DNA from 3 places in the Nitrosococcus wardiae genome. Region 1 is predicted to be linked to each of the others. Evidence: predicted binding sites of a transcription regulator. Region 1 holds the regulator's gene; each other region holds the start of a gene.
What was found. The regulator sigma-54, encoded in region 1, starts transcription at its own class of promoters, with help from an activator protein. The targets are predictions, from matches to a motif close to TGGCANGNTNCNTGCTT.

Region 1 (3,279 bases):
CGCTCCTCCCACCCCGAACGCCAATCACTATCCTAGAGCGGCAAGAGGAATGGTTACACATCTCCACACTAGCCAAAGGCGAGTCAATAGAAGGTTGGGTCCATGCCGACTTTATTCGCTTGCTAGATGGACACAGGGAATAACCCTATTGCCCCATGAGCAGGCTATCAGCCTATCACCTTGCCAAATGCTACCAATCCCGCTGGGTGGTCAGGGATGTTTCTCTAGAACTCTCAAGTGGCGAAGTCGTGGGCCTACTCGGCCCCAATGGTGCCGGTAAGACAACTTGTTTCTACATGCTAGTGGGCTTAATTTCAACCGACAAAGGTCTCATTTCTTTAGACCATCACGAGATCACTCAATACCCCATTCATCGCCGGGCCCGCTTAGGAATCAGCTACCTGCCCCAAGAAGCCTCGGTTTTCCGCAAGCTGACCGTGGCCGAAAATATTATGGCCATCGCAGAAACCCGAAGCGATCTGACAAAACCAGAGCGCCGACAGCTGGTGGACGCGCTGCTGCATGAACTGAACATTACCCATGTGAAAAAAACCTTGGGGATGAGCCTCTCGGGCGGAGAGCGGCGGCGTGTTGAAATTGCCCGTGCACTGGCAGTAGAACCACAATTTATACTATTAGATGAGCCTTTTGCCGGAGTGGACCCTATTTCGGTGCTAGACATCCAGGGTATCATCCGGCAACTGACAGAACGGGGGATCGGTGTCTTAATTACCGATCACAATGTCCGGGAAACCCTAGGAATTTGCCAGTATGCTTATATTGTGAATGAAGGTGAAGTCATCGCCAAAGGTCAACCTCGGGAAATTCTTAATAATGAACGAGTAAAGGAAGTTTATTTGGGGTACAATTTTCATCTTTAACGGCTGTTATGGCATGTTTATTGCCAACTATACGTTCATTGCTGAATATAATAAATAGCAATCCAATAGCAGGCAGAGCTCAGGTATGAAAACCTCTCTCCAACTACGCCTTGGGCAACAACTTACGATGACACCCCAGCTGCAGCAAGCCATTCGCCTGTTGCAGCTCTCGTCTTTGGAACTACAAACTGAAATCCAACAGGCGCTAGAATCGAATCCGCTGCTTGAGCAAAGTGAAAGCGAAGAGGGACAGGAGCGTTTAGACACCGATGAGGTAAAGGAAGCCATCACCCCTGAGGGCAATGAGATAGCCACCTCACTCGGCGAGGCAATCCCCGACGAATTGCCGGTAGACAGCAGTTGGAACGATATCTATGACAGCTTACCGTTGCCTGCTTCCTCTGGAGAGGAATTCTTACCCGATCTGGAAAACCAAGGCAATCGAGAAGAAACCTTACAAGAACACTTGCTTTGGCAGGCTCGTTTGGCGGCGACCAACGAGAAGGATCTCGTCATTGCCACCGCCATTATCGATTCGATTAATGAAGAAGGCTATTTATGCGGCACTCTTGAGGAGATACAACAAAGCCTAGGAGAGGAAATCGAGGTTGAGCCCAAGGAAGTGGAAGTTATCTTGCATCAGGTACAAAATTTCGACCCCCCTGGTGTTGGAGCCCGTGACTTAGGTGAGTGCCTACTGTTACAGCTGAAACAATATCCCCCGGACACCCCTTGGCTAGAAAAAGCAAAGCTGCTGTTGTCCCACTATCTCGACACACTAGGTAAACGGGACTATGCCCAATTAATGCGGGCAATGAAATTATCGGAACAAGAACTGGGAGCGGCCATCCACTTGATTCAATCCCTCAATCCACGGCCAGGAACCCAAATACAACCCAGTAAAACCGAGTACGTCGTGCCTGATGTCTATGTCACTAAGCAAAGTGGCAGCTGGCATGTTGAACTTAACCCTGATATCGCGCCACGTCTGCGGGTTAATACCCAGTACGCCAGCCTGATCCGGCGGGCTGATGACAGTCTCACTAACAGCTATCTTAAAAACCAGCTCCAAGAAGCCCGCTGGTTCCTTAAAAGTTTACATAGCCGCAATGAAACATTACTTAAAGTTGCGTGCTGCATCGTGGAACGCCAACAGGGATTCTTAGAGCAGGGCGAAGAAGCCATGCGTCCTTTAGTACTCCACGATATTGCAGAAGCCGTCTCCATGCATGAATCCACTATCTCGCGGGTCACAACCAACAAATATATGCATACCCCCCGAGGAATCTATGAGCTAAAATACTTTTTTTCCAGCCATGTGGCTACCAGCAGCGGGGGAGAATGCTCTGCAACTGCCATCCGCGCCCTTATCAAGAAATTAATTGCCGGGGAAGAGCCCCGCAGGCCCCTAAGCGATAGTAAAATCGCGCAAATCTTAGCCGAACAAGGCATTAAAGTGGCACGGCGTACCATCGCTAAATATCGGGAGAACTTGAACATCCCCCCCTCCAATGAACGGAAACGATTGATCTAAAGAGCAAAATAATTAAGGAGCAATCCATGCAAGTAAATATTACTGGCCACCACGTTGAAATCACTCAAGCCCTGCGGAACTATGTGGAAAATAAGTGTGAGCGCCTAGAACGCCATTTTGATCAATTGACTAATATTCACGTCGTCCTTAGTGTTGAAAAAACGAGGCAGAAAGCTGAAGCAACACTGCATGTGAGCAAGGCCAATGTGTTTGCCTCCTCTGAAGACGAAGACATGTATACCGCCATTGACGATCTGGTGGACAAATTAGATCGGCAAATTAAAAAGCACCGAGAGAAATTGACCGACCATCACCGCAGTGAGGGAATAATGAAAAAGCAACAACAAGGATAGATTAACCCCAATCATGCAAATTACCGAGTTTCTTGTCCCCGAACAAATCGCTGTGGGTGCCGTTGCAGGCAGCAAAAAACGTGTGCTAGAGCGGCTCAGCGAGTTGCTTACCCGAGGCGCGGATGACCTGGACTCGGCGGATGTTTTCGACTGCCTACTTGCTAGGGAACGTCTTGGCAGCACTGGTCTTGGGGATGGGATCGCCATTCCCCATGCCCGCATGGCTGGCAATCAGCATACCCTCGCAGCATTAGTTCGCCTGGACCAAGGAATTGATTTTGATGCCCTCGATCAACAGCCGGTCGATCTATTCTGCGCCCTGCTGGTTCCGGAAGAATCAGCCCAAATTCACGTGCAGCTGCTTGCCCAATTGGCAGAAATGTTCCGTGATCCGGAATTCTGTGCCCGCCTGCGTGAAGCCAAAGACCCCCATACCCTGCTGGAGGTCCTAAGGGAATGGGAGCAAACCTCTGCGTCCACCGGTATTGTTGACTAAGTGAGATTGCAAGGC
Region 2 (3,279 bases), 720 kb from region 1:
AGGCGTAATTATCGTTATGAACCCCATAACGGGCACGAAACACCGGAACCCCATCTGCCAAGGCAGTGAGGGTAGAGGACAAGTCAATGGGCAAAATATCACCCGGCTCAAGCGCTAATATTTCTCGTAAGGAAAGTTGGGTCTCTGCAAGGGTACAGGATAGCTCGACCTCTGCTTCCAGAATTTTTTCTTGCAGAGCCTGATCCCAGCGTTCGTCTACTTGGTTGGCGCCACTTTGCCTTCCCACCTCCAATAATTCACGAATGGGCTCCAGCATGGCATAGGGCAAAGTAATATGGAATTCCCCCCCCCCTCCATCGAACTCCACGTAAAAGGTGGAGACCACCACCACTTCACTGGGGCTAACAATGGTGGCAAACAGAGGGTTAGGTTCTGCCTGTAGATACTCAAAACGCACCGCGAGTACGGGCTCCCAAGCCTGCTCCAGATCTGCAAACACCTTCTTGAGGACGAGCTGGACAATACGTACTTCAGTGGGCGTAAACTCCCGACCTTCAATACAGGCCTGGGAGCGGCGAGCATAAGTTCGGCCTGAACCACCGAAATAATTATCCACCATCATAAACACCAGCTTCGGGTCAAACACGAGCAAGCTAGTGCCCTGTAGGGGGGACATTTGCACCATATTCAAGCTAGTAGGAACAAACAAGGTGTGGATATATTCGGAAAACTTAACCATCTGCATACCCGACACCGTCACATCGATAGCGCGCCGAAATAGGTTAAATAGGCTGCGGCGAAGCTGACGGACGAAACGCTCATTAATCATCTCCAAAGCTGGCAGGCGGGCTCGAACAATGCGGTCTTCACTGCCAAAATCGTAGGGGCGAACCGCCTCTTCACCTGCTATAGCTTCGGTCTCGATATCAACCTCGCCATCGCTCATGCCTGACAGCAAGGCATCGACTTCATCCTGAGAAAGAATGTCGGTAGCAGCCATGGGTTATTGCATTATAAAACTGGTGAAATAAACTGCTTCTACTCCTTTGATCCCAGCCTGATCTTCCAAAACCTGATTGATCTCATGCCGTGCAGCTTCCCGCAGTTGCTCCTTACCTTCAATGGTATGTAGTGTTTCGTAGTCCTGGTGGCTTAACAGCAGCAATAGGCTGTTGCGAATAGCTGGCCTGTGGTTTTTTATGGCTTCGATTATTTCTGAATCACGGGCCATCGCTTCCATCTTAACTTGCAAAAAACGCACCTGACGCTGGCTTTGGCGATAGAAATTGACCACAAAAGCAGGGGCTAGGGAATGATAAATGGCAGGATATTGAGGGACTTTTGATACTTCGACGCTATCAGCAGCAGCCTCCCTGATAGCGGCTTTAGGCGTGAGCGCACCGGTTAGAAATAAAACTACTCCCACCGCTATTACGACCACTAGCACAATGATAATACTGACAAGAATAATCAGGGTCCTTTTAGAGATACCGCTGCCCTTAACCTCCCAATCCACCTCACTACTCTGAGCCATGGGGTCTATTCCTCTTCTCAAGCAAGAATTATTACTCTTGATTTTGAGCAAACCCCGTGCCAGTTCCTGTGAAGATAAAAGAACTTACTGATTTAAATGACCTTACCGCAAAGGGGTCCTTAACCGTCAAATAAATGACCCCTCTTCTTGGCAGTACTTTGACAAAAAATTGACTTTCCGCTCTAACAGCGGTTCCCATTTAGATGGAACTTTATTAGCCTGAATTGTTCACCACCAAGACACAAAGGACACGAAGGTGAGGGAATCTCACTCAGGTGGGAGAAATTGATGGATAGGCTCATTGCTAACCAAGCAACTTATTTTAATCTATTTAACTTTTTGACCTCTTAGTGCCTTTGTGGTGATCTCATGAATTATCAGGTTAGGTTTGAGGTCAGCGTGACGAGACCATTGGCGGGCAAGGGTGATCGGGACCGTGGGCTCTGTGGACCCATGCAGACCGGTAAACGCCCGTTCCTGGAAGGGAGGGATTTAAAAGAGGTCGGTCAGGCTTACTCCGGGCCAACTGGGTTGCAGCTCAAGGGGAGCCGCTATAGTTTTTCGAAAGACACCCTGCGGGTCCGTCACCTTAACTTTGCTCTCGATCCCCCGTGCTATTCTGAGGCAATTCCAGTGATTTCGGAGGGGAGCGCAACAAACCAAGATTTGCGAGGATCTCAGGCAAGGCCGTCTCCAGCGAATGCTGGGGCCTATAACCTAATTCCTTCCGTATTTTGGCACAGCTATACCAGGCAGAACCGATGAGCTTGTATAAAACCCGAGAATTCAAAGGAACTCTTCTCTTCAATACCCGTTCCACAAGATCCCCCGCCTTAGCTCCCGTTCGAAGTAGCCCTGCCGGAAAGTACCACCAGGGGACATGTCGGTCTAATGCTTGGCAAAGCAATATATAAATTTGGCGAGAGGAATAAATATAGCCATCGGTCACAATATAAGTTTGATGATCGGCCAGGGGGTTTTCAGCTATAAGCAACATTGCCTGCACCACATCATCCACATGGACCATGGAACGCCGATTTTCCACCTCAGGTAATGGCGGAAACCACCCTCGATCAATTGCCATGGCCATTCGGGGGAGGTTTCCCTTATGGTCACCCCCATATACCATGGGAAGCCGCAGGTTACAAACCTGCATATCGTAAATACGGCCCGCTTCCAGTACCACCTGCTCAGCGGCTAACTTCGCCCGACCATAGGCGGTTTGAGGAGCAACAGGACTGGCCTCATCGAGACACTCCCGTCCTCCCTCGCCCATAGCCTTAACACTACTTATAAAAATAAATCGTCTAACACCGGTTTGTGCAGCCAACTCTAGGAGTTTCCTGGTCCCCTCTACGATAACTTTTCGATGGAGTTGCTCTACTTCACCGCTATCATCATCTTCGGCAAAGCTGCCACTAGCCAGATGAAAAACCGTATCTACATCTTTGCATAAGTTACCGAGCATTCGAGGCTCAGTGAGATCTCCTCGAAACACGCTTAGTGAATCGGTAGGCCATATTGCTTTAGCCTTTTCTACATTTCTCACCAATACTCGGATCGAATCTCCTCTCGGTAATAATAGGGCGACTAGGCGCTGACCGATAAAACCCGTCGCACCTGTAATCAGTGCCCTCATCCTAAAATTAGACGCTTTCGATAGACCAAGAGGGAAGGTTACTAACTACTATGAGCTCGTTTCGTTGGCACCTCTGAAGCGCCAGAACTCTCCGGGTTAACCCCGCACGTGGCGTCTGAAGGGTTAGCAGGCAATTTTGGCGGAC
Region 3 (3,279 bases), 580 kb from region 1:
AAGAGGCGCCTGTAGAACTGAGTACCTCAGCAGAAATCTTCGAATGTTGTCAGGGTAAGTCGGTTGTGGGGAGCCAAACTGCAAGCAGGCCCTTGCAGGCTTTAGTTCAATTTCACAGCCGCTCACCCTGTGATATTACATATTCTATGCATAAGTATTAGGATAAGGTAGCAGTATGACTTTATACCTCACGCTTAAATATATCCACCTTGCCAGTGTAGCGACTACTTTGGTGCTTTTCATTGGGCGCGGCTTGTGGATGCTGTTTTCTCCCCAGTATTTGCAGCAACGCTGGGTGCGCATTGTCCCCCATATGGTGGATACGGTGTTATTGACAAGCGCTATTGGTTTAACGCTTATCTTGCATCAATACCCGTTTGTGAATGATTGGCTTACGGCAAAGGTCCTGGCGCTGATAGGTTATATCGTTTTCGGCAGTATTGCTTTGAAACGTGGTCGGACTAAGCCTACTCGGGCCATTGCAGGGTGTGTGGCCCTTATCTTATTTGGTTATATGGTTTGGGTCGCCCGCGGCAAGGTTCCCTTTCCATGGAGCTAATTAGGTTTAAATGGAGTGGTGGAGGTTTCCTGTGCGGGTATCCAAATGGTGCCAGCGCTACCGGTTTTCGCTGCGAGAAACCTGACGAAGTATCCAATCCATGGCAGCGTGGGGGAGCATACGTTTCAGCGCGGCAAAAACATGAGTGGGAGTGGTGACATAATAGCGTGCTCGGGGTCGTGGTGCTTCTAGAGCATGGATGACTTTTTTGAGCACGGACTCAGGGGGAAGGGTGAAGGGGACGGCGGGCCCGCATTTTTTTAGGCGCTGTTCCATAGCGAGATAGGTTTGGTAATGGGCGCTGCGTGTAGGGTCGATGTTTTCCAGGTACTTTTGATATGAATTGTGGCGGAATTGGCTACTGATGGGGCCAGGCTCAATAACAGAGACCTTAATTCCGCTTCCATAGAGCTCTAGGCGAAGAGTGTCTGCTAAGGCTTCCAGAGCATATTTGCTGGCGTTATAAGCTCCGCGGAAGGGCAGAGCGATAAAACCGAGCACAGAGCTATTGTAGATGATGCGGCCAGCGCCTTGATTGCGCATGGCGGGGATCAGGCGGTTGGTCAGTTCCTGAGTTCCTAGGGTATTGGTTTCTAATTGGGCTCGCAATACTTCCCGGCATAAATCTTCTACAGCACCCGGCTGGCCGTAAGCTGCATTGTTAAACAGAGCATAAAGTTGCCCCCCCGTTCGTTCCAGAACGGTGTCCACCGTATTAGCAATGGAGGCTTCATCGCTGAGTTCAAGGGAAATGGCCTCTAGACCTTCAGCCGTGAGTTCTTCGAGATCTTGGGTTCGGCGTGCTGTGGCGAAGACACGATAACCGCGGGCTTGTAACCCCCTGGCAACGCAGCGGCCAATGCCGCTAGAGCAACCGGTAACCAACACGGATTTAGAAGCAAATTTCTGATTCATAAATGTTTATAGCGTAGTTTTTCTTGTGTGTTAAGTTAATCGTCGCTTGCAACCTAGCAGGCAAAGTATGCCAGGATGACAAGGCAAGCGCTATTGCCGCCTGCGGCAATTATTTGCCGGGTGAGGATAGCTTGCCAGTAAATATTTAGTTTCTATCTGTTTGATTCTTAGCATTACTTCTAGGTGGCATAACCCTTGCATGTGTTTTAGGGTAATTCAATTTATTGATTGCCGGGAGTGAGCTATGTCTATTTCCTTTGATTCGGCATTGGGAATTCATCCTTATGCTTTGAGCCTTTGGTCTCGGCGCGCCGAATTATTGGCGGCCAATCTCGCTAATGCTGATACGCCGGACTATAAGGCAAGAGATATTGATTTTAAGACGGCACTCCAGCAGGCCCAGGGAACAGCCCTGCCACTGCAAGTCACCCATGCGAAGCATTTGCCTTCTGCGGCAGGGCAACTCCCTGGAGGGGAGGCCCTTTATCGCGTCCCCCTACAAGCTTCCATCGATGGCAATACGGTGGACAGCCAGGTGGAGCATGGTAAATTCATGCAGAATGCGCTCCAATACCAAGCCAGTCTCCACTTCCTGAGTGGCAGCTTCAAAGGACTGCGGTCGGCCCTGAAGGGAGAGTAGCGCCATGTCATTGTTCAAAATCATTGATATTTCGGGTACTGCGATGAGTGCCCAAACCCTGCGACTGAATACTACCGCCAGCAATCTTGCCAACGCCGATAGTGTCAGCAGTAGCGTAAATCAGACTTATCGGGCCCGCCATCCGGTGTTCGCTACTGTGTTGAATGAATTTAATCAAGGGGCGGCTACCGGGGGAGTGCAAGTGCTGGGGGTCGTGGAGAGCAAGGCCCCGCTACGGCAGGAGTATGCTCCTGATCACCCCATGGCCAACGAGGCAGGATATATTTTTCATCCCAATGTGAATCCCATTGAGGAAATGGCCAATATGATTTCGGCTTCACGCAGTTATCAGAATAGCGTGGAGGTTGCCAATACTTCCAAACAGTTACTGTTACGCACCCTGCAATTGGGTGAATAGCGGATAGGGAAAGCATTAAATAATGGTTACTGCGACCCATTCCAACCTGGATATTTATAAAGAATTAGGACTGACCCGACCACCCGATAAAAAGCCTCAAAACACCGAATTGGGGTTAGAACAATTTCTGAAATTGATGACTACCCAGCTTAATCACCAGGACCCTTTTGAACCCATGGATAATAGCACTTTCCTTGGCCAGATGGCTCAGTTTGGGACGGTGAGTGGGATTCAAGATCTGCAAAACTCCTTTAAAGAACTCAGCGGTTCCATGCAGTCCAATCAAGCGCTGCAAGCTTCGGGTTTAGTTGGCCGCTCGGTATTAGTGCCTTCGGAGGTCGGTTCGCTGGAGGCAGAGGGCTCCTTGCGGGGAGCTGTCAAGTTGCCTTCAGAAGCAAGCAGCCTGCAATTGAAGATTTTTGATCAAGCTGGCCAGTTGGTCCGGTCTTTAGATCTAGGAGCAGGCCAAAGCGGAACCGTTCACTTTGCCTGGGATGGTTTCAAGGAGGATGGGACCTCAGCCCCGCCTGGGCTTTACCAATTCAAGGTGGAAGGGGTGGTCGATGGCAACACCCAAGCCTTGCCTTCATTTGCGGTAGCGCGGGTGGACAGCGTGGTTATCAAAGAAGGGGGCGAAGGATTGACTCTCAATCTGGTAGGACAGGGGTCGGTACCCTTTGGTCAAGTGGAGCAAATTTTATAGGGTCTTGGGTCGAGGAGAAATGTTATGTCGTTTAATAATTCGCT

Region 2: the regulator sigma-54 is predicted to act here: its motif matches at 1,541-1,557, upstream of E3U44_RS02585 (flagellar basal body-associated FliL family protein).
Region 3: the regulator sigma-54 is predicted to act here: its motif matches at 1,659-1,675, upstream of flgB (flagellar basal body rod protein FlgB).

What each region holds. Positions count from the first base shown of each region.
Region 1 is NZ_CP038033.1:1,240,610-1,243,888, reverse strand. Features, by position in the region: gene lptA (lipopolysaccharide transport periplasmic protein LptA) at 1-143, shown strand, start outside; gene lptB (LPS export ABC transporter ATP-binding protein) at 156-881, shown strand; gene E3U44_RS06105 (RNA polymerase factor sigma-54) at 967-2,415, shown strand; gene hpf (ribosome hibernation-promoting factor, HPF/YfiA family) at 2,427-2,768, shown strand; gene ptsN (PTS IIA-like nitrogen regulatory protein PtsN) at 2,782-3,264, shown strand; gene E3U44_RS06090 (HPr kinase/phosphorylase-related protein) at 3,265-3,279, shown strand, end outside.
Region 2 is NZ_CP038033.1:517,257-520,535, forward strand. Features, by position in the region: gene fliM (flagellar motor switch protein FliM) at 1-961, opposite strand, end outside; gene E3U44_RS02585 (flagellar basal body-associated FliL family protein) at 965-1,495, opposite strand; gene E3U44_RS02590 (NAD-dependent epimerase/dehydratase family protein) at 2,085-3,134, opposite strand; gene E3U44_RS02595 (glycosyltransferase family 2 protein) at 3,176-3,279, opposite strand, start outside.
Region 3 is NZ_CP038033.1:1,825,027-1,828,305, forward strand. Features, by position in the region: gene E3U44_RS08835 (SirB2 family protein) at 176-559, shown strand; gene E3U44_RS08840 (SDR family NAD(P)-dependent oxidoreductase) at 617-1,474, opposite strand; gene flgB (flagellar basal body rod protein FlgB) at 1,719-2,114, shown strand; gene flgC (flagellar basal body rod protein FlgC) at 2,119-2,532, shown strand; gene E3U44_RS08855 (flagellar hook assembly protein FlgD) at 2,555-3,235, shown strand; gene flgE (flagellar hook protein FlgE) at 3,260-3,279, shown strand, end outside.